4 regions of the Salinivibrio sp. PR932 genome follow, and region 3 is predicted to be linked to each of the others. Evidence: predicted binding sites of a transcription regulator. Region 3 holds the regulator's gene; each other region holds the start of a gene.
What was found. Region 3 encodes CRP, which controls carbon source genes, mostly activating them, when cyclic AMP is high. Its sites were predicted from a motif close to TGTGANNNNNNTCACA; they were not measured.

Region 1 (7,620 bases), on a different contig from region 3:
CGATTACGAATTTGGTCGAAGCGCCTAACCCTCCGGGGTTTGAGAGGACGTCAAATTGAAGGTAGTTATAGTTAAAATTCGTCGCTCCTGCTGCTGATGAGAACAGCAGCGCTGATATGAAGCCAAACTTAGTTAGATAGTGCACTAGGTTACTCCTTAATAATTAGGGCCTAGTTTAAAGAACATAGATCGTACTGTGCAACTTTGGTTTATCAGGTTGTTAGTTCGATATGTGATTTTAAGTTAAATTGAAACTGCAAGTTTAATCCTAAAATTATCTATGTTTTTTTCGTAAAAAAATATTTGCACCATGGCGGTGTTCACGTTAGCGTAAAGGCTCATGAAGAAAAAGCAGCCCGATGAAGCTGCATGCAAGCACAGGATTAAGCCCATGAGTGTACACCCGACAGATGATGTAAGAATTCAACAAATTAAAGAGTTGCTGCCACCGATCGCTGTATTAGAAAAATTCCCCGCTACAGAGATAGCAGAGAAGACCGTGTTCGATGCACGTCAATCTATTCATCATATTTTGAATGACGAAGACGATAGATTGGTGGTCGTAGTCGGCCCTTGCTCCATTCACGATCCAAATGCTGCCAAAGAATATGCCAGCAAGCTCAAAGCTCTCCGAGAAGAGCTTAATGATGATTTGGAAGTGGTGATGCGCGTTTATTTTGAAAAGCCGCGCACGACGGTGGGTTGGAAAGGCCTGATTAATGACCCTTATCTAGACAACAGTTTCAAGATTAACGATGGCCTGCGTTTAGGAAGAGAACTCCTCCTTGATATTGCCAATATGGGCCTACCGGCGGCAGGCGAATTCCTCGATATGATCACGCCGCAATACATGGCCGATTTAATCAGTTGGGGCGCTATTGGTGCGCGTACCACTGAGTCTCAAGTGCATCGTGAGTTGGCATCAGGCTTGTCGTGCCCGGTTGGTTTTAAGAACGGTACGGATGGCAATATTAAGATTGCGACGGATGCTATTCGCTCAGCAAGCGCGCCGCATCAGTTCTTATCGGTAACCAAATACGGCCATTCTGCTATCGTTGCAACGGCAGGAAACGATGATTGCCACCTGATCCTTCGTGGCGGCAAGGCGCCGAACTATAGCGCAACAGATGTTGATCAGATCTGTTCATCGCTTGCAGGCGCCGGGCTGCGCCAAAAGGTAATGATTGATTTTAGCCACGCGAACAGTAGCAAGCAGTATCAAAAGCAAAAAGAAGTTTGCAACGATGTGGCGGGACAAATTGCTGGCGGCAATGACGCAATCTTTGGCGTCATGATTGAAAGTCATCTGATTGAGGGGCGCCAAGATCTGATTGAAGGGCAGTCGCTCACTTATGGACAAAGCATCACCGATGGGTGTATTGGCTGGGAAGACACCGAGCTAACTCTACGTCAGCTAGCGGGCGCAGTAAGAGCCAGACGAGGCGCAAAACAGCAGCGTAAGAGCGCTTAAAAAGAAAAGGGCCAGCGTATAATACTGGCCCTTATTTTATTATCGTGCGATGGACTTACTGTGTGAGCATTACTGTACTTGAAAGATAGATTGAAACTCGCGCTTGAGCGCGGGTTTTAAACGCGCCTGTTTTAATTGCTTGGATAAGTCTTTAACGCAACGTTTAAGCACATCGTCCAGTACCTGTGCTTTGTAGTTCTCTTGCTCGTCTTCGGACATGTCATCGAGTTTGACGTTTTGCAATTCGTTGAGCGTATCAATCCCGACATAACTTTGGCTGATTGCCACCAAAGCATGAAACTGGTCGAAACTGTCGAGCACATTTTGCGCACTAGCAGGGAGCTTTTCCCATGCTTCACGCACACTAGGCTCTGCCGCGTCATGAACTGAGGCTATCATCGTGTACATGGCTTCAGGAGCATTTTCATAACGAATCACGCTTTGCAGTTCTGGGGAAAACTCGTCAAAACTCATATTGGTACTGCTGGTATCGGACATGCACCGACTCTCCTTCACTTTTTATGCTAAGCCCACGTCGTTATGAGCGACTTGCGGCTTTTCGGTCTTTCTTTTCGTTATTCTCTGTACGCTCACTGCGTGTTTGGTCGTCCAGTGGCACGACGGTATCGGTGGCCAAGGTGGCACGGTTTTCACCTGCGAGCAAGCCGCCTTTCTCAATGGTGAGCTGCTCGGTATTGAGCACGCCTTTCATTTTACCTTGCGAGAGAATGTCAATCGCATCGGCTTCGCATTGTCCTTCAACCAAACCGTTAATCGTAATATGCTTGGCATGAATCGTACCGCGGAAGTGTCCGGTTGCTGAGATAACCACGGCATTAGCCTGAGTGATATTGCCTTCACCAAAGCCATCAATTTGGATATCTCCGTCAAGCTCAATATCACCAACAACCTTGCAGTTTTTTGCCACGATTGACAAACCAAGGTTACGGTTTGGGGTTGAACGAAACAGGCCCATAGTTTGTACTCCACAATCCATTTCCTACCAGTATATCATCTGGTGTCAGGCTATGTGTCGCGATCTTTTCACTCAAGCCTGACTAACATGTGATCCTGATACCAGTCTGTGTGCCTGTTTGTGCCGAATTATTCAGCACTTAGTTGGAGCGCAATTGCTCGGCTATGCCCAACTTGCTATAACACGATTATTATCTCGATGAGGACATGGATCATGTCAATGCTATTAACGCCCTATCAACAACGTGTCATCGGTTGCTTGCTGGAAAAAGAAGTGACTACGCCTGACTACTATCCACTGACCTTAAATGCACTCACGACAGCGGTAAATCAAAAAAGTAATCGAGAGCCTGTCTATGCGCTCACCGACGCCGACGTGTTAGACGTCGTAAATTCGCTTATCGATGCACGTCTTATCAGCCCACAGGAAGGGATGGGAAGCCGTGTCTGCAAGTATCAGCATCGTTTTTGTAATACGCCTTTCGGTAATTTGACGTTTACGGATCAAGAAAAAGCGATTATTTGCGTGCTGTTGTTACGTGGCCCACAGACTGCAGGTGAGCTGCGCACACGGACGCAAAGGTTATGTGAATTTGCCGATATGCAGCAAGTAGAAAGCACGTTGAGTGCCATGATAGAGGCCGAATGGATAATGAAGCTAGCACGTGAGCCGGGTAAACGGGAATCGCGCTACATCCATTTATTTGGTGAATTAACCGAAGCGAGCGCTGAAAGCGAAATGAGACCCGAAACAGAAACGCTAGAGCTAAGCTTAGATAACGCCGCGGTGCCAAACCCATCTCACGGGACGCAGCATGCATTGGAAGCGCGGGTTGATGCGCTTGAGCAAGAGGTCGCCAGCCTGCGCGAGGCATTAAACGCGCTATTATCCAAATAAAAAAACATGAGCGAGTCGTGGTTCGTTTACTTGGTTCGTACGCGGCACAATGCTTTGTATTGTGGCGTGTCGACGGATGTTGAGCGCCGCTTTCAACAACATCTCAGTGGCAAAGGTGCGCGTGCGTTGCGAGGGAAAGGGCCACTTTCTCTGGTATGGCAATCTCCTGCAATGAGCAAACAAGCCGCCATGCAGTTGGAATATCAGATAAAACAGTGGCCCAAACAGCGCAAAGAAGCCTTATGTCAGGGCTGTGATGACGTCCATCGATGGGAGTCGTAAAGGGCATATGCATTGGTTGCTTGACTATGAATTTGAGTAGCGTAGGTAAGGAGTATGCTGTTTCAGTAAGGTAAGTAGTTGATCGACGCCCATGGCGGGATAGTACAAGTGACCTTGAATATAACGACAGCCGATTTGGGCTAAGTAGTCCTTTTGGGCTTGGTGTTCGACGCCCTCTGCGACCACTTTCAAGCCTAAGAGATCCGCCATGCCAATCACGGCTTGGCAAATCACTGCATCGTCTTTGCATTCGGGGAGTTGGTCGATAAAGCTGCGATCAATTTTAACCGTATCGACAGGGAAATGTTTCAAATAGGCCAGTGATGAATAGCCGGTGCCAAAATCATCAATCGCTAGTGATATACCCGCTTCGGTGAGCGTGTGCAATGTCTGTTGATTTTGTTCCAAATTTTCAATAAACACTTGCTCGGTTAATTCGATTTGCACGCGCTCTGCTGGTACTTGGTGGCGTTCGATGGCTTGTAAAATCGTATCAGCCAGAAAACTGTCTTGAAATTCATGCCCAGAGACATTAATAGCAAGCATCGGCGGTGCGCAACCCTCAGTGAGTAGCATGGCATAATGCTCTAGCGCTTTGTTAATGATCCAATTCCCCAGTTGTTGCATCAATCCTGTATCTTCAGCAGTACGGACGATGGTGTCAGGCGAAATGATAGTCCCCCCTTCATCTTGCCAGCGGACTAAGGCTTCAATGCCGACGATACGCTGCGTTTTTAAATCAACCTGAGGCTGAAAATGCAGCATCAATTCATTGCCTTGGATGGCTTTGCGAATGGTGTATTCGATGTCGCGCTTTTGCTGAAGGTGGTCACGCATCGCCATTTGAAATACGACCACACGGTGGTGCACGAGTTGTCGTGCTCGATGCGCAGCGGTATCGGCGTGGCGTAGTAATTCATGAGCCGGCATAGATGTGTCATAGCGATACGCCACACCAATCGCGCAGCTAGGTAAAACAGTCACTCCCTGAACTTGGCATTCTTTTTCTACACTCAAGCGTACCTGCTTGGCGTGTATCTCGGCTTCTAAAGGCGATAGATCGGTGCGCAGCATGACAAAATGTTCATCACTGGTTCTGGCTAAATAAGCTTGTGGAGGCAATAGATTTTGTAAGCGTTTGGCGATGGTAGTTAATACGTCATCGTGAATGCGGTAGCCATGAAGATCATTGATTTCCTTAATATTATCAATGTCGATACAAATCAGCGACAGCGTACGCGTTGCCGAGAGCGTCTTATTAATGGTGTGCTGAATGTGATTAAGCAGTGCATGGCGATTTGGCAGATAGGTGAGGGGATCATGATTAGCAATAAAATGTAGCTGATTTTCAACGTCTTTGCGTTGAGCGATTTCATTTTGCAGTCGAGCAATGGTCGCTTGTTCAGCTTTTCTCGCCATCAAATTGATTTCAATTAAATACAAGGCAATACCTACTAAGATCGTGACGACCAACCCAGAGATGTAAATGAGCATTGGCAAAGATAAAAAGTGTTCCGATTCAGGGCTGTTCCACAATGTGACGACAAACTCGGGGCTAGCGCCGGTTAGCGTGAGCCCAACTTGTCCTGTTGCCACTCCATTAGGTGGTATGTCCCCGAATACGGCGCGCCCATCACTTGTAGCGTAGAGCGTCAGCTTCTGAAATGTATCGAGATAATCGGCTGCTAGGTGGCTGATATGTTCTGCAATATCGAGAGTGCCACCGAGATAGTAGTCAGGCGTATTCCGGTTTTGCGTATAGATAGGGTGCGCAATATGCCAGTTATGAAGCGACTCTACATCCATATGAGAAAGCTGAGCGTTATCGTCTCCGACAACGTCAAACGGGAATTGCTCGGGCTTTTCTGAGTCACTTTGGGGGTAATGCCAACGAATCTTGCGATCAGACTCAGCCCAGAACAAGGCTTGAAAGTGAACGTCATTCCCCTGATGGGCTAGCACTAATGCTTGCCATGTCGAGTACGTCGAGGGAATGTTTTTTTCTATCTCGCTGGCAAGCACACTGAGTTCATTAAGGTGAGCATTCATGTGACGCGTTAACGCGTCAGCAAAGGATTTTGCTTCGACGCTTAATAGCTGCTCGGTGCGCAGTCGTTGTTGTTCTTGTGCGGTATTAAATAAGGAAAAAGTGGCAATCAGGATAGCAAAGCAGATCATCGCAATCACGAGTATAGCGCGGCCGCGAGGTCGAAATGGGCGCTTCGCAATGGAGAGACGGTCATCGATGTTTAGTGTCGTTCTCTGTAAGGGCATGGTCGTGAGAGCTATATCATGGTGGCTTCAAGTGTATGTGACACGAGTGACTCAAGTCGTATCAATAGTGAGACAAATCTGAGACTCCCTCTTTGATAAGGGATAGGTAAAGCGTAGCAGCTGTTAAGGGGACTGCGTGAGGGCACATTAAGAACCAGAGTAAACTTGTACAAATAAAAAATATTGTACAAAAGTGATCCTTCGCCTACATTGAGTTGTACAACAAAATATAAATGTACAACTCTGCGGCTCATGCCGCTTGATAAGAAGAGGTGAAGCATGTCGTTTCCAGTTGGTGTTAGCGCATGTGTGATTGGTGAAAAGGTGCGTTTTGATAGCGGCCATAAACGCAGCCCGTTTGTGACCAAAGAGCTCGCTCCCTATGTCAATTTTGTCCCTGTGTGTCCGGAAGTCGCAATCGGCTTACCGGTGCCAAGGCCGACGATTCGTTTATTAGACAAGGGTAATGTGGGCGACATTCGTTTGGTTGAGACCAAAGACGCCAGCAAAGATCATACTGAAAAAATGGTGGCCTTTAGTGAACGAAAAGCGGATGAATTGGCCCATAAAGCACTACGTGGCTATATCGTTTGTGCCAAGTCGCCCACTTGTGGCATGGAGCGTGTCAAAGTCTATCGGGAAAATGGCTACACCTCTGATATCTCTGGGGTAGGGCTGTATACCCAAGCATTAATGGAACGTATGCCGTGGCTGCCGATTGAAGAAGATGGCCGATTAAATGATCCCATCCTGCGTGAGAATTTTGTGTTCCGGTTATTTGCGTTAGACGATTTATATCGCAGTGTCGAAAGTGGCGTGACAAGAAAAGCACTGGTTGCATTCCACTCGCGGTACAAATTAGTGTTGATGGCGCACTCGCCTGAGCGTTACCGAGAATTGGGCCGTTTTATGGCGAACATCGCGGAGTACGATATTGATGATTTCTTCCACCAGTATCGCACGCAGTTTATGCAGTCGTTGGCTATCCGTGCGACGCGGAAAAAGCACACCAATGTGCTGATGCACCTGCAAGGCTATTTTAAGAACAACTTAGACAAGAGCCAAAAAGCAGAGCTGACTCACCTTATTCATGCTTACCGTCAAGGCACGATGCCGCTGTTAGCGCCGTTGACCCTCATTGCTCACCATTTGCACAACCACCCAGATGATTACCTTGCTAGTCAAGCGTATCTGAAGCCGTATCCAGATGCCTTGAGGTTACGTTATGGACTCTAATCCCGAAAGCACGCTGACGATCAGCCAAGTCGCTGATCGTACCGGCGTTAATCCAGTGACATTGCGCGCATGGCAACGCCGTTATGGCTTGCTGTCTCCGGCTAGAACACCGAAAGGTCATCGTCTTTACAGTGATGAAGACGTCGCCATGATTGGTCGGATCTTACGTTGGCTAGACAAAGGTGTTCCGATCAGCAAAGTGAAACCGTTACTGTCGCAAACCGAGACCCAAATAGATAGCGAAGATGACACGTTAGCCCGTGAGCTGATGAAGTTGATTCATGACTTATCACTGAAAAAACTCGGCCAGCACGTTGAAACCTTATTAAAAGAATATCCGTTTTATTGGCTCATCGAACACGTCTTTACGCCGCTAGATACGTGGTTGGATGAGGAGCAAAGCGCCATCTGTTCTCTGCAGAAAGATATGTGGCGCAGTACGGTAATCGAAAAATGCCAAGCGGCAATGTTGGCGAACGCAAAA
Region 2 (7,620 bases), on a different contig from region 3:
AGTAGCGTGAACGGTGGTGAAGAAAAACGCAACGTTGAACAGTATGTGTTTAATGGTTGGGTTCTTGATATCAACAGCCGCTCTTTGATTAACCCTGAAGGCGAGTCGTTCAAATTGCCGCGTTCAGAGTTTCGTGCCCTGCTGCACTTCTGTGAAAACCCAGGCAAAATCCAGACCCGTGCTGAGCTGTTGAAAAAGATGACAGGTCGCGAGCTAAAGCCGCATGACCGTACTGTGGATGTCACAATTCGTCGTATTCGTAAGCACTTCGAATCACACAGCGACACCCCAGAGATCATTGCCACCATTCATGGTGAAGGCTATCGCTTCTGTGGTGAGCTCGAAGATCAATAAGTTGCACACCCAATATGAATAAGGCGCCTGATGGCGCCTTTTTTGTTTAGCTTATTGGTGGCGTTTAGGAGGATTGCTCATCTAACCATGCTTTTAACACCGTCAGATCGTGCTGATAGCCTACTTTAATTTCATCAACCCAATCGGCAATATTCTCCCACCACGCAGGTAACTCGGGAGACTGCGCTTTTTGAGCCACTTTTTGCACATGCTTTAAGCCCACTGAGCCTGCCGCACCTTTAATTTTATGCGCTTCCGACACAATGCCATCTTGGTCGCGTGCGGTCATATTCGAATCAAGAATCGCGATGTATTCCGGCATCAATTGTTCAAACATTTCAATGCTTTTTCGCACAGGCTCGGTGCCAACCAGCTCGACATAGCCGGTGAGCATGTCCATATCCAACAGCTTTTCCGCTTGCTCGCTTGCGACTGGCCGCGTCGACGCACTCTCGTCAGTCACCGCTTCTTGCCCCTCCGCCAGCGCATAACGCTCAATCACTTGGCTAAGTGCCGCGACACTAATCGGCTTGCTGATTGCATCATCCATGCCTTTGTCGATGTACTCGCCTTTGTCTTTGATCACATTGGCGGTTAATGCAACAAGTGGTGGTAAGCTCGACTGTGTTTCGCGTAATGTTGCTGCAATATCAAAGCCGGTCATATCCGGTAATTGAATATCTAACAACAGTAAATCAAACGCCCCCGGCATAAAGGTGTTGAGTGCCGACTGACCATCTCGCGCAACGGTCACCTCATGGCCTAGACTTTCCAATAAATTGGTAGCGACCGTGATATTCAGCTCAATATCTTCGACAAGCAAAATGCGTAAGCGGCTATCGCTGCGCGTGGGCAGTTGGACTTCATCATCCGCAGGCTCACTCAAAGGCACGGAAACCGTGACGGTAAAGGTACTCCCTTCGCCTTCTTCACTATCGACGGTAATGTCGCCTCCCATCATGCGTGCTAACTGGCGAGATACGGCAAGTCCAATCCCGGTTCCCACAGCATGCAAGTTTTCTTCGCCTTGTTTTACCTGATAGTACATGGCAAAAATTTTATCTTGCTCATCAGCAGGGATCCCCACCCCGCTGTCTTCAACTTCAAAGCAAAGATGCGCGTTGTCGTCCTCCACATCTGCACTGACGGTGATGATCACACAGCCTTGCTTGGTGAACTTGACCGCATTCCCGACCAGATTCCACAAAATTTGCCGTAGTCGTGTCGCATCCACGGCGACAAATTCCGGCAAATCTGTCACCCGTTCAAGCTCAAAACGCAGCCCTTTTTGCTCCGCCATCAGGCCAGAGATGTTTTCAATCTCAGTAACAAATTCACGCAGATCGATGCTAGTGGGATACAAGGACAGCCGGTTTCGATCGGATTTATCTAAATCGATAATATCGTTGAAAATATTACCCAAGGTGATGGCACTGACGTAAATGGTACGTAAGTAATTGCGTTGATCATCATCCAGCGGCGAGTCCAATAGCATGCGGCTCAACCCGACAATCCCATTAAGCGGTGTGCGCAGCTCGTGGCTGATGGTGGAGATAAAGGCGGTTTTATCTCGGCTCGCTTTCTCCAATGCATCTTGATAACGCTTACGTTCGGTGATTTCACGGCCAAAGCCCAGCAATCCCAAATGACGCCCGTCTCGCGCAAAGAAAGGGACTTTGCGCAGTTCAAAATAGGCCTTGCGTCCATCTTGATACTCAAGCCATTGCTCGTAGGTAATGGAGACATTGTTATCAAAGACTTGCTGATCGGTCTCCACCACTTTCGCGGCGATATCCTCGCGATAGACATCCCACGGCGTCAGGCCCTTCAGCGCCTTCTCTTTATAGCCGGTCAGCTCTTCCATCGCGCGGTTACAGCCGGAGAACTGCCCCTTCGCATTGCGGTAATAAATCAGATCCGGCGACGCATCAATAAACGAGCGCAGCAATGCGGTTTGCTCGGCCAGCTCTAGCTGAGCTTTTTCCCGCTGATACACCTCGTTTTCTAGATCCTTGATCGCCTCTTGGCGCGCACTCTCAGCTTTTTTACGCTCGTCGATTTCTAAATTCAGTTGCTCAATATTTTCGGTCAATTGCCGGTTAAGACGCATGTCTCGCGCACGCATCTCTTCTAATTTAGACACCAGCTTAGATAAGCGCTGCCTCGATTCTTCCAGCTGATCCACCACCACGGACAAAAAATAAACCGCCCAAGGGGTGATCACCAGGCCGAAGAAAATCGAGCGGATAATGTCGATATTTTGCACCGTGCCTTCCAGCACCAAGGTGATGCCCACTTGCACCACCACGGCCAGTGCCACAAGCGCGAGTGCAAGTAGCATGCTGAAGCGGACAATGCCCAGCTTGACCAGCAAATCAACATAATACTGCGCTAATACTTTGAGTTGTTTCATAAAGGCTTACTACACGCCAGTTAAGAGTGGAAGTGTTCATGCTCAGGGCGTCGCGCATCGCTCTCTGTGGCGCTAGACGTTGGTCCCATTAAGCTGACTTGATTGCGCCCCAGCCGCTTCGCCTGGTACATGGCTAAGTCGGCTTGATGGATAAGCTCCCCATAATCCCCTTCGGGTGAGGGGATCATACACGCAACGCCCAGACTCGCGGTCATCACCGCTGCGACCGGGGAATACTGATGCGCGATTTCACGCTCGGCCAACGCCGCCCTTGCCCGCTCGGCAACTAAAGCAGCCCCATCAAGCTCAGTGTGAGGCAATACAATAGCAAATTCCTCTCCACCATAACGTGCGACCGCATCAAGTGGTCGATTAATCGCCGATTTAAAAGCGTTCGCCACTTGCTGCAAGGCCCAGTCGCCTTGTTGATGGCCATAATTATCGTTGTAAAGTTTGAAATGGTCGATGTCACAGAGGATCAAGGCAAGCGGTGTTTGTTCACGGGCGTGTGACCGCCATAACTTGCGCAATTGCTCATCAAAGCTGCGTCGATTCGCCACTTGGGTCAAACTATCCACGAAGCTCATTTCTTGGAATGACATGATCGCATCCGCTAGCTGTTGTTGGGTGTGCTTACGTTCGGTGATATCGCGCGCCATCACCAGTACTGCAAAGCTGTCAGTCACCGGATCATCAATACGCGATTTCGTCACTTCAAACCAAGTTTGCTCGCCGCTGGGCCGCCAAATCACATCTTCATAGGTAACGGTTTCCCCAGTATCCAGTACATGCTGATCGCGCTGACGATGCTGATCAAAAATATCTGCATCGACGACCTCTTGCGCTGGAGAGGTCTCAAGCGCTTCAATGGAGACCCCGAGCGCATCGGCATAGGCTTGATTACAGGCAAGGTGGTAATAGTCCTGATCAAAGATGCCAATCGGATCCACACTGGCATTAAAAATCGCGCTCAGTAAATTGCTCCGTTGCTGAAGCGCTTGCTCAGCCGATTGGCGATGATGCACCTCGCGTTGCAAACTTTGCTGCATTTGGTGCCAGTCGGTCACATCATGACTGATGCTCAAGGTGCCAACCACCTGTTGCTGATCATTTTTAAGCGCCGTGATATTAGTTTCGAGCAAACAGCTTTCGCCGTTTAACTGCGATGCCCAAGTACGCACCGTCTTTGAGCCAGACAACGGCTGATCGGCATGCCACATAATGCCCTCTTGCTCGCGGCCTCGCCAAAAGCGGTCAAAGGCCGCATTGGTTCCCACCACATTGCCATCGACATCTTGAAAGCAAACCAATTCAGCCAACGAATTAATCACGCTAAGCAAAACACCATGTTCTTGATGCTGTAACTGCCATTGCGCGTGGCGCGCCAGCGGTGCTAGCGACACTAACCATGCTTTTTTACGCCGACAACGAATGGGTAAGCCCGACAAGCGCACGCCAATGCGTACTCGATTCGCGCCAGGCGCTTTGACCTTAGCTTCGACATTAGAGAAAGGACGTGGCCACTGCTGAGCAACAATGAAGGCGCGTACCGCTTGTCGTTGGTGCTCATTGGCCGTTTTAAAGTGGTTTTTGCTGTCCACCAATGAAAATGCCTCCACACAAGCAGCATTGGCATACAAGATGTCACCCTCATCGGCGGTAACAATGGCATGGGGCGTATCGAGATCAGCCATATACACTCGCCAATGGGTTAACGCGACGGTTTCTTGTCGCGCACGCCACGCGTAGCCAAGCACCGCACCTAAAACAAGAAATGTAAATAAAATGAAAAATGCCATGCGGCTCCTGTGTGATCACAACCATCCTTGATTCGCGACATCTTTTCCCGTTGCGTCGCTTATAGAAGCGCTATTTTGCCACAGTTTTCTCAAAATACATGGCTACGTGCCTCACAGGTTTTTACTGTCAGTTGTCATTTTTTTACATCAAATCACAGCGTATCTTGCTATGAAACTGAAGACATAAAACGCACCCTGCTTTATTTCTTTCTTTGGTTAGAATTTATGCTCGAATTTGGCCTTAAATTAATAATTATTTAACAAAACAGCATAAACGCGAATAGCTATTATTCCCGAAAAAATTGGCACAAAACCTGAAAATATCAGGTGTTTAATTGACATCACACCAAGCTTCATGGTGCATAAAGGCTGCATAATAAAATTTGACCTTTAACTGCTTTGCCGTTAATTTGAAAGGTCGCTGAATAGCGCTTTCTGGATACGGCAGGCTAGGCATCGCGTTGAAAATCAGTAATTTAATTACTTACAAGCACGCGATTTTCCCGTTAAAAAAACACAACATAACGGGTGAGCTGTCACAGTCCTAGACGCTTTCAGAGTGGTCAGGAGGATCACGACAATAAATGCAATCACTGCGAGTGACGCAGTAGCAAGGGAGAATTGCAATGTCGCTGTACAACCCAATGTTGGAAAAGGATAACTGTGGTTTTGGTTTGATCGCCCATCAAGAAGGTGAGCCCAGCCACAAGTTGGTTCGTACCGCCATTTCCGCACTTGATCGCATGACCCACCGCGGAGGGATTAACTCCGATGGTAAAACCGGGGACGGTTGTGGGTTATTGCTCCAAAAGCCCGACCGTTTCTTTCGCCTTATTGCCGAACAAAACCAATGGAACCTGAGCCGTTTGTATGCGGTGGGAATGCTTTTCCTGAGCACAGATCCGGTGAAAGCGCAGCGCGCCCGCGCGGTGTTTGAACAAGAAATTGGTGCCGAAACACTCTCCGTGGTTGGTTGGCGTACGGTACCAACCAACCCTGACGTGCTGGGTGAAATCGCCAAGCAATCACTCCCCGTTATCGAACAAGTCTTTATTAACGGCCCGGCCGGTTGGCGCGCACGCGATTTAGAACGTCGCCTGTATATTGCGCGCCGCCGCGCAGAGAAAGCGTTAGCTGACGACACAGATTTCTACATTACCAGTCTGTCGACCCAAACCATCGTCTACAAAGGCTTGTGTATGCCGGCAGATTTGCCGCGCTTTTACACCGATTTGGCCGATTTACGCCTCGAGTCTTCGATCTGTTTATTCCACCAGCGTTTTAGTACTAACACGCAACCACGCTGGCCGCTCGCTCAACCGTTTCGTTACCTTGCCCACAATGGTGAAATCAACACCATTGAAGGTAACCGCCAATGGGCACGAACACGGGCATACAAATTTAACTCGCCCTTATTGCCAGACCTCCATCAGGCCGCACCTTTTGTCAATGAATCAGGATCGGATTCGTCGAGCCTAGATAACATGCTTGAGGTATTTTTGTCCGGTGGCATGGATCTCTTCCGCGCCATGCGTCTACTTGTGCCGCCCGCTTGGCAAAACCATCCGGATATGGATGATGAGCTGCGTGCATTCTATGACTTTAACTCCATGCACATGGAGCCATGGGATGGTCCTGCCGGTATTGTGATGTCTGACGGCCGTTATGCAGCTTGTAATCTCGACCGCAACGGCTTGCGCCCTGCGCGTTATGTGGTCACTAAAGATAAATTCATCACCCTCGCCTCTGAAATTGGCATTTGGGATTACGCGCCTGATGAGGTCGCTGAAAAAGGGCGTGTTGGCCCGGGTGAATTGCTGGTGATCGATACCCGAGAAGGCAAAATTTGGCACTCAGCGGAAATCGATAATGAACTGAAAAGTCGCCACCCCTATCGGGAATGGCTCGATGCTCACGTGCGTCGCTTGACCCCGTTTGAAGAACTTGATGATGATGCCAGCGAAGGCAGCCGGAGCTTGCAAGACACCCAACTGAAGGTTTACCAAAAGCTGTTTGGGATGTCGAACGAGGAAGTCGAGCAAGTCGTCAAGGTGCTCGGGGATATCGGTCAAGAAGCGACCGGTTCGATGGGCGATGATACGCCCATGGCGGTACTATCTTCTCGTCCCCGCTGTGTGAGTGACTACTTCCGTCAGAAGTTTGCTCAGGTTACCAACCCACCCATTGATCCCTTGCGTGAAAACCACGTGATGTCACTGGCCACCTGTATCGGCCGGGAAATGAACGTTTTCTGCGAGACTGATGGCCACGCTGAGCGCGTCGCGTTTAAATCGCCAGTGCTCTTGTTCTCAGACATGGTGCAGTTACTCGAGCTCGACGATACCTATTATCGCAACAGCATTCTCGATATTAACTACGATCCGAACGAGAAAGATCTGCAGCAGGCCATCTTAGATCTTTGCGATCAAGCCGAGCGCTGCGTGCGCGATGGCACGGTACTGGTAGTCCTGTCTGATCGCAGTATCAATAAAGACAAACTCCCTATCCCTGCCGCTATGGCAGTCGGGGCGGTGCAAAAGCGTCTGGTCCGCGAAAACTTGCGCTGTGATGCCAACATCATCATTGAAACCGGGAGTGCACGTGATCCGCACCAATTTGCCGTATTACTCGGCTTTGGTGCCACGGCTATCTACCCATACCTCGCCTACGAAACACTAGCCAATCAAGTCGACATTGGCGCAATCAAAAAGCCCTATCGCGATGTGATGGTGAATTTTAGAAATGGCATCAACAAGGGCCTATTTAAAATCATGTCAAAAATGGGGATCTCGACCATTGCCTCTTACCGCTGTTCGCAGCTGTTTGAAGCGGTCGGCCTGCATGACGATGTGGTAGAGCTTTGCTTTAAAGGTGTCGCAAGCCGCATTCAAGGGGCGAACTTTGATGACTTCCAGCAAGACTTAGTCAACCTTTCACGTCGTGCTTGGATTAAACGTAAGCCGCTAGAGCATGGTGGGTTACTCAAATACGTCCACGATGGCGAGTATCATGCTTACAACCCAGATGTAGTAAAAAATCTGCAAAGTGCAGTGC
Region 3 (7,620 bases):
AAGCAAATTGCCCACATGCAATCTTACATCGACCGCTTTCGTTATAAAGCCTCAAAGGCGCGCCAAGCGCAAAGCCGGATTAAGGCTCTGGAGCGGATGGAAAAGGTGTTGCCAGCGCAATACGATAATCCGTTTAGCTTTACCTTCTTCACCCCAGATGCGCTCCCAAATCCTATCTTGATGATGGACAAGGTCGCAGCGGGGTACGACAAGACGCCGATTGTGGAAAACATCCGCCTCAATCTAGTCCCAGGCGCGCGTATTGGTTTGTTGGGCCGCAATGGTGCGGGTAAGTCTACGCTGATCAAACTCCTTGCTGGCACCTTACCAGCCATGGCCGGTGAGCTCAGTTACTCCCAAGGGGTAAAAATTGGCTATTTTGCGCAGCATCAACTTGATACCTTGCGCATTGACGAAACCCCGCTGCAACATATGAATCGCCTTGCGCCTACCACAGCCGAGCAAACGCTACGTGACTTCTTAGGGCGCTTTGGCTTTCAGGGGGATAAAGCGCTTGAGACCATTGGTCCCTTTTCGGGAGGCGAGAAGGCACGCTTGGTATTAGCGTTATTGGTGTGGCAAAAGCCTAACCTGCTGTTGCTTGACGAACCGACTAACCACCTTGATTTAGACATGCGCCAAGCCTTGACGCTTGCCCTACAATCGTTTGAAGGGGCGATGGTGATCGTCAGCCATGATCGCTTTTTGCTGCGCGCGACCACCGACGATCTTTATCTTGTCGACAACGGCGCGGTGCAACCCTTTGACGGTGACTTACACGACTACCATCGCTGGCTTGGCGAGCAACAGCGTGCCGACCGTGCGGAAAGTAAAAAACAAAACACCGATGACAAAGCCGCCCCCCAGCAACGTCAGGTCGATCGTAAGGCACAAAAGCGTCGCGAGGCCGAACTTCGCCAAAAAACCGCGCCACTTCGTAAAAAAATTGACAGCCTAGACACAAAAATCGAACAGCTCTCTGCCATTATTGCCGATGCAGAGACCAAACTGGCCGACCCAACAATTTATAGCGCAGACCAAAAAGCCCAACTCGCGGAACAATTACAACGCCAGGCTGATGCCAAATCAGCGCTGGAAGAGGTAGAGCAAGAATGGATGGAGCGACAGGAAGAACTGGAAGCCATGGAGGCGGCATTCAATCAAGCCTAATTCCCGGCAAAGCGAATGCAGCCGATCTGTGGCAGTTTTGTTTGCAACACTACGGCAAGCAAGACGTGAAACAGGCGTGTCTTAAATTGCAAGATCAGCATCAGGGCAACGTCAACCTTGCCTTGTTGCTGGCTTGGTTGGAAAGTCATGGCTATGGCCTTGCCCCAGAGAGCCTCAGCCAGCTTAAACAATCGCTTAGCCGCTCTGAGCACTTGCTGATTGCCTACCGCAACCTGCGTCGCGATATCAAACCGCGCGTTGGTGCGGGACAATATAAAAAAATGCTGAATTTTGAGCTCAGCCTCGAAAAGTTCCAGCAACAAGACCTCATCCACGCCTTGAATCAACAAACATGGCTGACCGAATCGCCCTCGCCGTTGGCGTATTATTGCCGTCAGCTCTCGCCCTCGGCCAAATCGCTCTATCCCGCCCTGCGCGCCAGTGTGATCAAAGACGATGAGCAAGGAGACGCCGATGACGCCCTTTGAACCGATTCCCAGCGCCCGTAATCCACACCTACAAACCATCATGCCACGGCTGATACGGCGTCAACCCGTGCTCTCTCCTTTGTGGCAACAGCTGGATTTACCGGATGGTGATTTTGTCGATCTCGCTTGGACGCAGACACCTAAGCCCGGTCAACCGATAGTGGTGCTTTTTCATGGCCTTGCTGGCAGCTTTCATAGCCCATACGCGAATGGGTTACTGGCTGCTTTTCAGCGCCGAGGCTGGTGCGGTGTGGTGATGCACTTTCGCAGTTGCAGTGGCCGATTAAACCGCGTCCCGCGCACTTATCACTCAGGCGAGACACAAGACGCGCGCTATTTTTTGACCACATTACGTATGCGTTATCCTCAGCATCCCATTCATGCTGTGGGCGTATCGCTAGGCGGCAACATGCTGGTGCGCTATTTGGCAGAGTATGCGGACGATCCGATCGTCTCCAGTGGCTGCGCAGTGTCACCCCCCTTAGACCTTGCCGCCTGCTCGTTACGCATTCAGCAAGGATTCTCACGTGTCTACCAAGCGTATCTGCTCCGATCGATGCGGCAAACCCTGTCAGATAAGCTTACGCGGCACGCCCAAGTGGGTCGTTGGCAAGCTGGCGAGCAGCCCCGTATTGCGACCTTATTCGAGTTTGACCAAACCGTCACCGCACCACTGCATGGATTTGAGGACGCACATCATTACTACCAGCAATGCAGTGGCCTATCCGTGTTGCCTGCGATCCGCACCCCTTTGACCATCATTCATGCCAAAGACGATCCTTTTATGACCGACGCGGTGATCCCAACCACGCCATTACCGGCCAATATACGCTATCAACTCACTGACCATGGCGGACATGTTGGGTTTGTCACTGGCCGTTGGCGTGCACCGCGTTTATGGTTGGAAGAGGCAGTGCCCGCGTGGATAGCTGAGCAACTCGACACCTGATGCCCCTATTCGTCACGATAAATTGTGACTGAATCGACATAGATACACTGCACCTACGCGCATAATTCGGTAAAATGGGAGCTAATTCACAACCTAAGCACGGAGATGGCGTCCGTGCCATCTAGGTGTCAGCAAAAGGTGATGTAGTATGATGGTTCCATGGCAATCTGTGCCAGCCGAAACCTTGACCAATTTAATTGAGCACTTTGTGTTGCGGGAAGGGACAGATTACGGTGAGCAGGAAGTCAGCTTTGCTGAGAAAGTTGAACAAGTGCGCGAACAATTAAAATCCGGCGATGCCGTGATTGTATACTCTGAGCTGCATGAGACAGTGGATATTCGTCGTCAGCGCGATCTCAGACCGTAACACCGCCTCCCATTGTGGGCTGCGGTGTAAATTCAGACTGATCAATGACAGGGCTCGTCATGTCGGCTAAACACCCAATCATCGCTGTGACCGGTTCATCTGGCGCAGGCACAACCACGACCTCCGAAGCGTTTCGCAAGATGTTCAATATGATGAACATCAAAGCCTCTTGGTTAGAGGGCGATAGCTTTCACCGCTTCACGCGGCCAGAGATGGATGTTGAGATCCGTAAAGCACGTGAACAAGGTCGTCATATTAGCTACTTTGGCCCCACGGCCAACGACTTCCCACGCCTTGAGCAATTTTTTAAAGAATATGGCGAACAAGGCACCGGCAAGTATCGTCGTTATCTACACACCTTTGATGAAGCCGTGCCTTATAATCAAATGCCGGGCACCTTCACTCCCTGGCAAGATCTGCCTGAAAATACCGACGTATTATTTTATGAAGGCTTGCATGGCGGAGTGGTGGATGGTGACGTCAATGTCGCCCAACATGTTGATTTACTGATCGGCATGGTGCCTATCGTTAACTTGGAGTGGATTCAAAAGTTTGTCCGCGATACGCGCGACCGCGGCCATTCCCGCGAGGCCGTTACGGACTCCATTGTGCGTTCCATGGACGATTACTTGCACTATATTACGCCGCAGTTTTCTCGCACGCATATTAACTTCCAACGCGTCCCAACCGTAGATACATCTAACCCGCTGAATGCAAAAGGGATCCCGTCACTCGACGAAAGTTTTGTCGTGATCCGCTTTCGTGGCATGAAGAACGTCGATTTTCCTTATTTACTGCAAATGATCAGTGGCGCCTTTATGTCTCGGCACAACACGCTGGTCGTGCCCGGCGGTAAAATGGGATTTGCGATGGAGCTGATTATTCGCCCCTTGATCCAACAGTTGATTGAGAAAGGCAAGATAGGTTAAGCGCCGTAGCGCACTTAACGTGTATTACTTCTCAGGTCGTGATCTTAGCCACATTTTTGCCGAATTTTTAGGCGGTTGGCTTAGATCAAAATCAAGAAATCCAGATAGAAAAAAGATACACTCTTGTTAACATACAGTGAGCTTGTAGCCTGCGCCAAGACCTCGTATTCTGTGCATTGGACTGATGGGTTTCCATTCAGACAAAGACAGGACGTCGTTGCCGGGCAACACATGCAGAGGAAATAAGTTATATGGTTCCAGGAAAACCTCAAACAGACCCTACACTCGAGTGGTTCCTTTCACATTGTCATATTCACAAGTACCCGTCCAAAAGTACTCTGATCCATGCAGGGGAAAAGGCGGAGACCTTGTACTACATCGTGAAAGGTTCTGTGGCCGTACTAATCAAAGATGAAGAAGGCAAGGAGATGATCCTGTCTTACCTTAACCAAGGTGACTTCATCGGCGAACTTGGTCTGTTCGAAGAGGACCAAGAGCGCACCGCATGGGTACGTGCGAAATCACCTTGCGAAGTGGCAGAAATTTCATTCAAGAAATTCCGCCAGCTGATCCAAGTTAACCCAGACATTTTGATGCGTCTCTCCTCTCAGATGGCGCGTCGCCTGCAAGTGACCAGCCAGAAAGTGGGAGACCTTGCCTTCCTGGACGTGACCGGCCGCATTGCACAAACCCTACTGAACTTGGCGAAGCAACCTGACGCCATGACTCACCCTGACGGCATGCAAATCAAGATCACGCGTCAGGAAATCGGTCAAATTGTTGGCTGTTCGCGTGAGACGGTTGGGCGTATCCTTAAAATGCTGGAAGAGCAGAATCTTATCTCAGCTCACGGTAAAACCATTGTGGTTTACGGCACACGCTAATCCTCGCGTGTTGCGATAAAACCGGCGCTTTTGCGTCGGTTTTTTATTTTTATTGACTGGAAACTCATTACCTAAGTTCTACACTTCAAAAACGACCCATCTAACAACTGATTAACAGGATGTCGTTTATGAGAAGCTTACGTCACACCCTTGCTGCATTGCTACTCGCGGCGGTTTCTTCAACTGCTGCGGCGAATATCACCATTGTCCACCCAGAACCACGGGCTGGCTCTGCCCTCGATTTATACGCTATCGACTTGATTGAGTTTTTAGCGGAAAAATCGGGTGAGTCTGTCACGTTACAGGCCTTTCAAGGCCAAATTGGCTCTCAGTCTCGTAAAGTAGAAATGCTGAAACAAGGACGACTGACGGTAGATTGGCTCGGGGCCGACCGTACCCTTGAGTCAGAGTTACTTCCCATCCGTTATCCAGTTTTTCGGGGTCTCTTAGGCCATCGCTTGTTCATTACTAATCAAGCCACCGAACCCAAGCTTGCACAAATCAGTGACCAAGCAGGGCTCAATAATCTGACCATGATCCAAGGGCAAGGCTGGGCCGATGTGAAGGTCTTGCAGTCAGCGGGATTTCGGGTTCGAGAAATTTCAAGCTTTGAGAATATCTTTAAAGCCGTCGATACCGGACGGGCAGACCTCTTCCCGCGTGCGCTTATCGAACCTTTTAGCGAACTGGCAGAGCGACCTCAATATGCAAATCTGTTGGTCGATCCGCACTTAATGCTGATCTATCGCTTCCCGATGTTCTTGTTTGTATCGCCCCAAAACCCAGAGGTGGCGACCATGCTCAATGATGCCTTTGCGGCCGCCTATCAAGACGGATCCTTCATCGAATTTTTTGAGAATGCGCCTCTGGTAAAAGAGACCTTTGAGAAAGCCAATATTGGTGAGCGCACCTTTATTCGCGTCGACAACCCACATCTGAGTAATGAAACTCAGGCGATTGACGATAAATTCTGGCTCGATATTGAAAGTCGCTAAACACAGCCACCCAAAAAAGGAGAGCATCGCTCTCCTTTTCTTCTCTCGCCACTATTGATGCGTACTTTCAAAGATTTTATCAGCCGAGGCGGCGACAAAACCTTGATAAAGTTCACCGTCCGGAAGCGGATACCGTTTCGCAAACTCGTAGAACCCCCCCGGAATATCATGGCGTGCATCGCTAAATTGCACCGGCACGCGATCAGCCATCGTCGAGGATTGCTCCAAAAAGACTGATGCATCCCCTTTGACCTCCCCGCCAGATTCGTTAATGGTAAAACCATTTTGGCGCAAGGTATCGTTAACCGCTTGACAGCTATCATGGTTGTTCAGCTGATTCACGCTGACGGTAAAGTGGTTCGCCCCATAGCCATGCGCTGCCACCCAAGCTGCATATTCACTTTCATCCGCTAACGTCTTGTAGGTTTGCCAATCCAACTCCCACAAACGTCCTTGATGAAGAAAATCGCTCCCTTTCAGCGCATCATCGTCTACATTCGCCACTAAGTCGCGCACGATGGATTGCAATGTTGTCGAGCATTGGCCCACCATCAATTCACTAATAAACACTTTCGGCATCAAAGGGTCGGGATGCTCGTAGTGACGTGCGTTGAGCTTCTTCGCTTCAAAGGTGTACTCACCTTTCGGTTCATAGCCCAACGCAATAAAAGGACGGGCAAGCTTGTCCAGCCCTACATTAGGCAGTGCAAAGGTGCGCAGTGCAATGTGATCATTGATCAGGGGTTGGCCTTCTTCGAGCAACCCATGCACTTTCTGCGCAGAAGGGCAAAGACGCTGGGTGTAGTCTTGCCACAGTCTGTCAAATAACGCTTGGCAACTATCCATGTTGTTCTCCTTAATCAAGAGGCGTGATCCCCGGCGCAAAGCTCTCGGGCAAGGTGACCTGCTCGCCTTCCATCGATGCCATAGGGTAGGCACAATAATCGGCGGCATAATAAGCACTTGGACGCAGGTTACCCGACGCGCCCGGACCACCAAATGGTGCATCCCCACTGGCACCGGTCAATTGACGGTTACGGTTTACAATACCGGCGCGAATATGGTCAAGGAAGTATTGCCATTCACCATCGTCGTCACTGATAAGGCCTGCCGATAAGCCGTAGCGGGTATCATTCGCTTTCGTCAATGCATCGGCCATATCGGTGTAACGCTGCACCTGCAATAAAGGACCGAAGTATTCTTCATCGGGTAACTCGGCGATCCCGCTAACATCAATGATCCCCGGCGAGATCACGGCATCATGGCGATGTTCACAAGCGACGACTGGCTTGCCACCGAGATCGATCAGTTTTTGCTGAGTGGCTAAGATCCCTTCGGCTGCCGCCACAGAGATCTGTGCGCCCATAAAGGGCGCCGGATCATCGAATTGGCCGCCCACACGGATCGTTTTAGTCCACGCTGCCAAGCGCGCCAAGATCTTGTCACCCACCTCCCCTTTAGGAAGAAGCAAACGACGTGCACACGTACAACGCTGACCGGCACTGAGGTAAGCCGATTGAATAATGGTATAAACCGTGGCATCCACACCACTATGTTTATCACTGATAACCAGTGGGTTATTGCCCCCCATTTCCAATGCCAGCATTTTGTCCGGTTGGCCGGCAAACTGGCGATGGAGGATGTGTCCGGTGTTGGCACTCCCGGTAAATAGAAGGCCATCAATACCTCGCGCTTGTGCTAGCGCTTCGCCGGTATCACGACCCCCTTGCACCAAGTTAATCAGCCCAGCAGGTAGACCGGCTTCTAACCAGTAGCCAAGGGTTTGTTCAGCCACTTTAGGCGTCAGTTCGGATGGCTTGAAAACCACACTGTTTCCG
Region 4 (7,620 bases), on a different contig from region 3:
TCCATGTCTCCAGCGCTTCTGGAAGTAAGGTATGGTTGGTGTAAGCAAACGTCTGGCTGGAGATAGACCAAGCATCATCCCAGCTCAAGTGGTGCTCATCCAACAACACACGCATCAGCTCAGGAATGGCGATAGTCGGGTGAGTATCATTCAACTGAATGGTTTCATAATCTGGAAGGGCAGCCAGTGGGTGGCCAGCATCTAAATGGCGACGAAGAATATCCCCAACAGAGGCCGCACTGTGGAAGTATTGCTGCATCAAACGCAACGTTTTACCCGCATCATGATTATCGTTCGGGTAAAGCACTTTGGTCAGGTTGCCTGCATCAATTGCGGCTTGTTGCGCACGGGTATAGTCACCATCATTAAAGGCATCGAGCGCAAATGGCGTCAGTGCTCGACCTTCCCATAAGCGAAGTGGATAAACCGTATTGCTTTGATAGCCCACGATAGGCAGATCCCAAGGCATCGCTTGAATATGAAGGCTAGGAACCCATTCACGGCGCGTGTGGCCGTTTTCTTCAATCACCGCCACATGGCCATAAAAGCCAACCGTTTGGGCAAGGTCAGGACGAACCACTTCCCACGGGTAGCCTTCCGGCTCACGCCACGCATCCGGTGCTTCTTGTTGGGCGCCATCTTTAAATGATTGACGGAACAGGCCATACTCATAGTGCAAGCCATAGCCGACCGCTGGATACTGTTGGGCTGCCAGCGAGTCCATAAAACACGCGGCCAAGCGGCCCAAACCACCATTACCCAGCGAAGGATCGCGCTCTTGCTCAAGCAAATCGGTCAGGCCAAATCCAAACTCGCTGACCACAGCCGCAATTTCATCGTAAAGCCCCATGCTGATCAGGTTGTTGCCGGTTAAACGGCCAATCAAAAACTCCAAGGATAAGTAGTTCACACTCTTCGCTTGTTTGATGGCTAAATCGTTTTCTGTTGCAACCAAGTCACTGGTGGTGTGTTCGGCCAGCGCGCGGCCTAAGGCGAGATACCAATCGCGCATCTCTGCGGTTTCAGGGGTGCGACCAAGCTGCGTCAAATGCTGGGTCATACTGGCTTTAAAAGCGCTTTTATCAAATGCGTGTTGCTGTTTAGGCGTCATGTCATCGCTCTCGTAATGGAAGAAAATCTCGATGACAGTCATCCTGCCCAAGCCTGTCGATGCAAACATCCTCCCGAGACAGGAGGAGGAAAGGAGGAGTTGTCAGGGCGTAGAGAGCCACATCACAAGCTGTGAGTGAGCTTGCTCTCATCAATGGAGGAATTTCGTGATATTGAGGTGATAAAAATCACAATTTGAGGGAACACTGACCAAAATACGGCTGTGAAAAAAGAACAATCCCTTTTGTTAATTTTGTGCGCTAACGCAAATTGTGGGGTCATTCATCGTCTCTGGCGTGTAACAGCTTCCATATACTGTATCCGAACCAATAAAATTAGTGACTTTAATCACAATTGAAAGGCGTAGCTGCACCAAAATAGAGCAACTGCACAATTATCAGCGCTGGATCATAGTTTGTGACAGACCAGTTACATACACTTGCGTACAAGGATAAACGCGGCAAAGCCGCACTCGCTGTAAAGGACCTTCTCGCTATGTGGATCCCGTCAAAACTTACCCGTCCCGGCCGTCTCTACAATGCCATCTTGCGCCCGCGCGTATTGGATATCCTCCAACAAGCGCCGCATTACAAATTGGTATTGTTCCGCTCGCCGGCAGGTTACGGTAAAACCACCATGGCCGCGCAATGGCTCTCCGATCAAACCCATGTCGGCTGGTTCAGCATTGATGACAGCGACAACGACAGCTTCCGCTTTATCAACTACTTGTTGCAAGCATTAAATAAAGCGACCCATGATGGGTGCCCCAATACCGTTAAACTGGCAGAAAAGCGTCAATTTTCATCCCTGCGTGCGCTGCTCTCCGATGTTTTCGCTGAGCTGGCTGGGTTACAGTCCACCTGTTATCTGGTATTGGATGACTACCAATTGATCGACAATGAAGACATCCATGAAGCAATGCGCTTTTTTATTAAGCACATGCCCGATAGCCTGACTTTGGTGGTGACCTCGCGCGCGAATCCGCCGCTAGGGACAGCAAATTTGCGGGTTCGCGACCTAATGATCGAGATCGGCAATGAACTGCTTGCGTTCGATAATGAAGAGACCACTCGCTTTTTTAATCAACGTGTCGCCGATGGTGTCGACGAAACCACCGCGAGCACCCTCTGTGCCTACGTCGAAGGCTGGCCATCTGCCCTACAGTTAATTGCGATTCAGGCTCAGCATCAAAAACGGACTCTGATGCAAAGCGCTGCCTCATGCGCCAGTTTTAACCATGCCCACCTGTGGGATTATTTAGTCGAAGAAGTGTTTGATCTGCTGGACAGTGAAACCCGTCAGTTTTTAATGCAAGTTTCCGTACTGGAAATGTTTAATGACGAGCTGGTCTTTGCGCTTACCGAGCGCGAAGACGCGCTCGGCATGCTCGAATCGCTCAACCGCTACGGCTTATTCATCTATCCGTTGGAAGGAGACAATAACTGGTTCCGCTTCCACCATTTATTCGCAGAGTTTCTCGCCCATGAGCGTCAAGCACGGATCCCTCAACAGCAGCAACACTTAAACCAGCAGGCAGCACTGGCTTGGCTAAAGCTGAATACACCTCATCAAGCATTGCGCCACGCCCGCTACGCCGAAGACGATACCTTGATGGCCGATATCCTCAATCAGCACGGTTGGCGTATGTTTAATCGTGGTGAGCTCTCGACCCTCGAAGCGGCTATCGGCCAAATCAGCAATCAGTTGCTGTTCACTTACCCCAACTTAGGTCTGCTACGCGCGTGGTTAGCGCAGAGTCAACACAGATATCATGAAGTCGGCGAACTTCTCGCAGAAGCAGAGCAAGCCTACCAAGAACGTAATATCACGCTTGATATTGATTATCAGGGAAATGCCAACGCGTTACTGGCCCAAGTTGCCATCAATCGCAACGATCCTGACCAAGCAATGGCGCTGGCCGAGCTGGCACTTAGCCAACTCGATAGCGCGAACTATCGCGGTCGCATTGTCGCCACATCCGTTGTGGGGGAAGTAAATCATGTGGTTGGGCAACTTGATCGCGCCCTGTCAATGATGCAGCAAACCGAGAAGCTCGCGCGCCAGCATCAAGTGTATCACCAAGCGTTATGGGCGATTTTACAACAAAGCGAAATTTTGCTCGCGCAAGGCTACGTGCAAGCCGCATTCGAATTGTTGGATAGCGCTGATAAATTGATTGAAGATCAGCAGCTTCATCAAGTTCCCTTACATGAATTTGCGCTGCGCTTGCGGGCACAAATTCTGTGGTGCTGGCACCGATTGGATGAAGCCGAAGTGTGTGCACATAAAGGACTTCGCGTGCTGGAAACGCAGCCGCCGAGCAAACACTTGCACAGTTATTCCATGCTGGCTCGCGTCGCGATTAGCCGTGGTGAGCTCGATAAAGCGTCAAAGTACATCGACCATATTGAACATCTTCTTCGTGAATCGGTTTACCACGTGGACTGGACTGCCAATGCCTCGCTGTCACTGCTCTTATACTGGCAAGCCAAACATGAGCTCACCAATATCGATGAATGGCTCCATCAAGCCGTGCGTCCCGACACTGCCTGCAACCATTTTTGCCAACTGCAATGGCGAAATATTGCCCGTGCGTACTTACAACTGGGACATCATGACAAAGCCCGCGAGGCGTTGGCCTTCTTACGTAAAGAAGCCGATCGCGCATGCCTAGTCACGGATAAAAACCGCAACCTGATTGTGGAAGCCGTACTCGCCAGCCGCGAGCAGGAAGAAGAATATGCGAAAACCTTACTGCAAGAGGCGCTCACGCTAACCAACCAGACCGGCATGGTGGGTAACTTCTTAATCGAAGGCGAGGCTATTGCGCCCTTACTGCACCAATTGCTTCAACAGCAAGCACTCGGTGCATTAGAGCGTCATCGCGCTCAGCAACTGCTGAAAGAAATTGCCAGTCATCAGCGCAGCCGCGCAGTTCACTTTGATGAGGATTTCGTCGAAAAATTAGTGAAACACCCCAACGTCCCCGAGTTGGTACGCACCAGCTCGCTCACGCAACGCGAGTGGCAAGTCCTTGGGCTCATTTATTCGGGCTTGAGCAATGAACAAATTGCTCAAGAGCTCGATGTCGCTGGCACCACCATCAAAACCCATATCCGTAACCTTTACCAAAAGCTGAATATTGCAAACCGCAAAGAAGCGATTGTCACCGCAGAAAATCTACTGCAACTGATGGGAAGTTAACGGGTGAAGCCTACGCCTTTGGCTGTTTGCTAAGGGCGTAGACGCTGATTATTCTCCGCCTACCTTTCGTGATACGTTATTGAATTATTGAAATATTTTCTTATTCATCAGTTGATTTATAACGCGATCACAGTTGGTACAGTTCACCTTTCAGTAAGCTTGGCCTCCCTACAAAACGTAAAGGTCAAGCTGATGAATCATCCGTTAAACAAACATCCTCTTGCACTGCCTTTTACGATTGCCTCGGCGATTGTATTAACAGGCTGTCCGTTAAATGACGATAATCCTAAGGTCGATACAAACCCAACCGCCAGTGTTCGTGATGCGGGCACTAGCGATGCTAGTGTGCTATTTGCTGACGCCGATACCCTGCTCACTCATCAAACCAACGCCACCTCACTCACCTTGTATTACTCCGCGGATGGCACGATGCGCTATAACCCGGACACACAACAGGTGGAAAACGCCACCGCGAGTGTCGAATCTACCCTTGCGACTAGCGATCATTGGCAGACATCGTTTCCCCATTTGCAAGGTAACGTCAAAGGGTTCGATTTTGACTTTGTTGACGCTGATATTGCGCTGAAGCAATGGCTTAAAGGGCAGCTTCTCGCTATCGCCAAAGACGGTGATACCGTATTAACCGCAACCGATGTGCAACCGGCCCGCGCGCTTGATGCCTTGTACGCAGAACACGCCGAAAAACTTAACTTTGGTGCCATCCCTGACGCTGGACACACTGAATTTCGTCTTTGGGCCCCTACCGCACAGCAAGTTTCGCTGGTGCCCTATCAATCGGCGACCGAACAAAACGCGCCCAAACAGCGCCTAACGCCCATTAAAATGGACTTCGACGCCGAGTCAGGAAGCTGGCATGTTGCCACCACGGCGCTGAATCATGGCGACTATTACCGTTATCAACTGTCGGTCTATCACCCAGCCACACACCGTGTCGAACGTCTCGAAGTTACGGACCCTTACTCACATAGCTTGTCGACCAACTCCAGCTATTCACAGGTGGTCGATCTGAATGCACCCGCGCTTAAACCCAGTGGCTGGGATACGCTGAGTGCGCCTCACTCGCAGCAAAATCCCGCCAACAGCGTGATTTATGAGGCGCACGTGCGTGATTTTTCCGCGCTCGATCAATCCACTCCCCAAAATCTGCGCGGTAAGTACCTTGCTTTTACCCAAAACACCACTGAGCCGGTCAAACACTTAACCGCGCTCGCGCAATCTGGGGTTACTCACTTGCACCTGCTCCCCGTGTTTGATATTGCCTCCATCAACGAAGACGCCGCGCAGCGTATCGATGTCACCGACCACTTCTCCACGCTATGTGACAAAGTCCCCTCACTGAAAGAGACCCCAAGGCTGGCCAGTGAGTGCGACAACAATCAAACCATCCAAGCGGCCTTAACGGATTTAGCCACCCAAGACAGCGCTGACACCCCCTATGTGCAAACGGTAATGGCGGCGATGCGTCAGTACGACAGCTTTAACTGGGGTTACGATCCTTTCCATTACACTGTGCCTGAAGGCAGTTATGCCACCGAACCTGAAGGCACCGCGCGAATCCTCGAGTTTCGTAAAATGATCATGGCCATCAAACAAGATATCGGCATGAATGTAGTGATGGACGTGGTCTACAACCACACCCACCAAGCAGGCTTAGGGCCCTATTCTGTGCTGGATAAAGTCGTGCCTTGGTATTATCAGCGCCTTAACCCCGTCACTGGGGACGTTGAGCAATCCACTTGCTGCTCAAACACCGCGCCTGAGCATCGCATGTTTGCCAAGCTGATCGATGACTCGATTGCCACTTGGGTGAAAGACTACAAAATCGATGCCTTCCGTTGGGATTTGATGGGGCATCATCCGCTAGCCCAGATCGAGCACACACTTGCCGTTGCCCGCGCCATCAACCCAGATGTGTATTTCTATGGTGAAGGTTGGAACTTCGGTGAAGTCGCCAACGATCGCCAGTTTGTCCAAGCCACCCAAGCAAACCTTGCAGGCAGCGGTATTGGCTCATTCTCTGACCGACTTCGAGATGCGGTTCGCGGCGGCGGTCCGTTCGATGGCGGCGAGTACCTGCGCAAAAACCAAGGCTTTGGTAATGGTCAATGGGTCGCCCCCAATGATTTGCAACAGCAAAACAGCGAGGAAAGAGCCGGTGCCCTGCATAATGCCGACCTAGTTCGTTTGGGTATGGCGGGTAACTTAAAAGATTTTCAGTTACAAATTGCCAATGGTGATGTCGTGCGCGGTGACGAGGTCGATTACAACGGTCAACCGGCTGGCTACGCGCAAGATGCTTGGGAGGTTCAAAACTATGTCTCCAAGCACGACAACCAAACCTTGTGGGATAACAATCAATACAAATTCCCTTACGCCATGCCGCTCGCGACACGCGTCCGCGCCCAAGCCGTGTCACTCTCCACTGCACTGCTGGGACAAGGGGTGCCTTTTGTTCACATGGGCAGCGAACTGCTTCGTTCAAAATCCATGCAGCGTGACTCGTATGACTCGGGCGATTGGTATAACCGCGTCGATTTTACCCAACAAACTACGCAGTGGGACCAAGGGCTGCCGCGTGAAGATAAAGACGGCTACAACTGGCCGATGATTGAAACCGTGATTGCCAACCACAACAGCGAGGCCAAACCAACACCACAGGCAATCAGCAACATGGACAGCTACTTTAATGAGCTGGTGGCGCTGCGTGCGTCGTCAGGGCTGTTCCACTTAGGCCAAGGCAGCGTGATTAATCAACGTGTCAGTTTTCACAACACCGGCGCCTCACAAATCCCAGGGCTAATTGTGATGCTTCTTGATAACAGTGGCAGTCTGCACGACAGCTCGATTGATGCAACGCGTGACGGGATTATCGTCGCGATCAATGCCTCGGGCACGGCGGTCAATGACTTTGCCAACATCGACGCCACCGGCTATCAGCTTCACAGCTTACAAACCAATGCGGGCAACAGCTCGATCGCTTATAACCAACAGGCGGCTCACGTAACCAACGGCAAACTCACTGTACCCGCGTGGTCCGTCGCCGTATTCGAGAAACCTCATCAACCTTAACCATCATTTGGGGGAGTGCTGCTCCCCCTTTTATAATTCCCCCTACCCCACAGGGTGAATGTCGGTATAATGCGCGTCTCAGCTTTTATCGATGAATAGCATTATGATCAAGAACCTGGTCTCAACTTACCTCAAAGGCATGGCGATGGGCGCTGCGGATGTGGTTCCTGGTGTCTCTGGCGGTACGATCGCATTTATTACCGGTATCTACACGCA

Region 1: the regulator CRP is predicted to act here: its motif matches at 5,904-5,919, upstream of BZG84_RS05770 (YbgA family protein).
Region 2: the regulator CRP is predicted to act here: its motif matches at 5,092-5,107, upstream of gltB (glutamate synthase large subunit).
Region 4: the regulator CRP is predicted to act here: its motif matches at 1,448-1,463, upstream of malT (HTH-type transcriptional regulator MalT).

What each region holds. Positions count from the first base shown of each region.
Region 1 covers NZ_MUFM01000008.1:49,856-57,475, reverse strand. Annotated here, with positions in the region: gene BZG84_RS05805 (hypothetical protein) at 1-145, opposite strand, end outside; gene aroG (3-deoxy-7-phosphoheptulonate synthase AroG) at 392-1,471, shown strand; gene BZG84_RS05795 (DUF3069 domain-containing protein) at 1,541-1,969, opposite strand; gene BZG84_RS05790 (bactofilin family protein) at 2,010-2,447, opposite strand; gene BZG84_RS05785 (YceH family protein) at 2,661-3,344, shown strand; gene BZG84_RS05780 (GIY-YIG nuclease family protein) at 3,351-3,626, shown strand; gene BZG84_RS05775 (putative bifunctional diguanylate cyclase/phosphodiesterase) at 3,651-5,900, opposite strand; gene BZG84_RS05770 (YbgA family protein) at 6,180-7,136, shown strand; gene BZG84_RS05765 (MerR family transcriptional regulator) at 7,126-7,620, shown strand, end outside.
Region 2 covers NZ_MUFM01000005.1:189,914-197,533, reverse strand. Annotated here, with positions in the region: gene arcA (two-component system response regulator ArcA) at 1-354, shown strand, start outside; gene arcB (aerobic respiration two-component sensor histidine kinase ArcB) at 419-2,767, opposite strand; gene BZG84_RS04055 (GGDEF domain-containing protein) at 2,788-4,566, opposite strand; gene gltB (glutamate synthase large subunit) at 5,193-7,620, shown strand, end outside.
Region 3 covers NZ_MUFM01000011.1:28,308-35,927, forward strand. Annotated here, with positions in the region: gene BZG84_RS07400 (ABC transporter ATP-binding protein) at 1-1,170, shown strand, start outside; gene BZG84_RS07405 (TIGR02444 family protein) at 1,113-1,658, shown strand; gene BZG84_RS07410 (hydrolase) at 1,645-2,607, shown strand; gene BZG84_RS07415 (YheU family protein) at 2,756-2,974, shown strand; gene BZG84_RS07420 (phosphoribulokinase) at 3,034-3,903, shown strand; gene crp (cAMP-activated global transcriptional regulator CRP) at 4,155-4,787, shown strand; gene BZG84_RS07430 (hypothetical protein) at 4,916-5,782, shown strand; gene BZG84_RS07435 (DUF1338 domain-containing protein) at 5,834-6,628, opposite strand; gene astD (succinylglutamate-semialdehyde dehydrogenase) at 6,639-7,620, opposite strand, start outside.
Region 4 covers NZ_MUFM01000017.1:15,011-22,630, forward strand. Annotated here, with positions in the region: gene BZG84_RS09775 (glycogen/starch/alpha-glucan phosphorylase) at 1-1,111, opposite strand, end outside; gene malT (HTH-type transcriptional regulator MalT) at 1,606-4,314, shown strand; gene pulA (pullulanase-type alpha-1,6-glucosidase) at 4,507-7,404, shown strand; gene BZG84_RS09790 (DUF368 domain-containing protein) at 7,508-7,620, shown strand, end outside.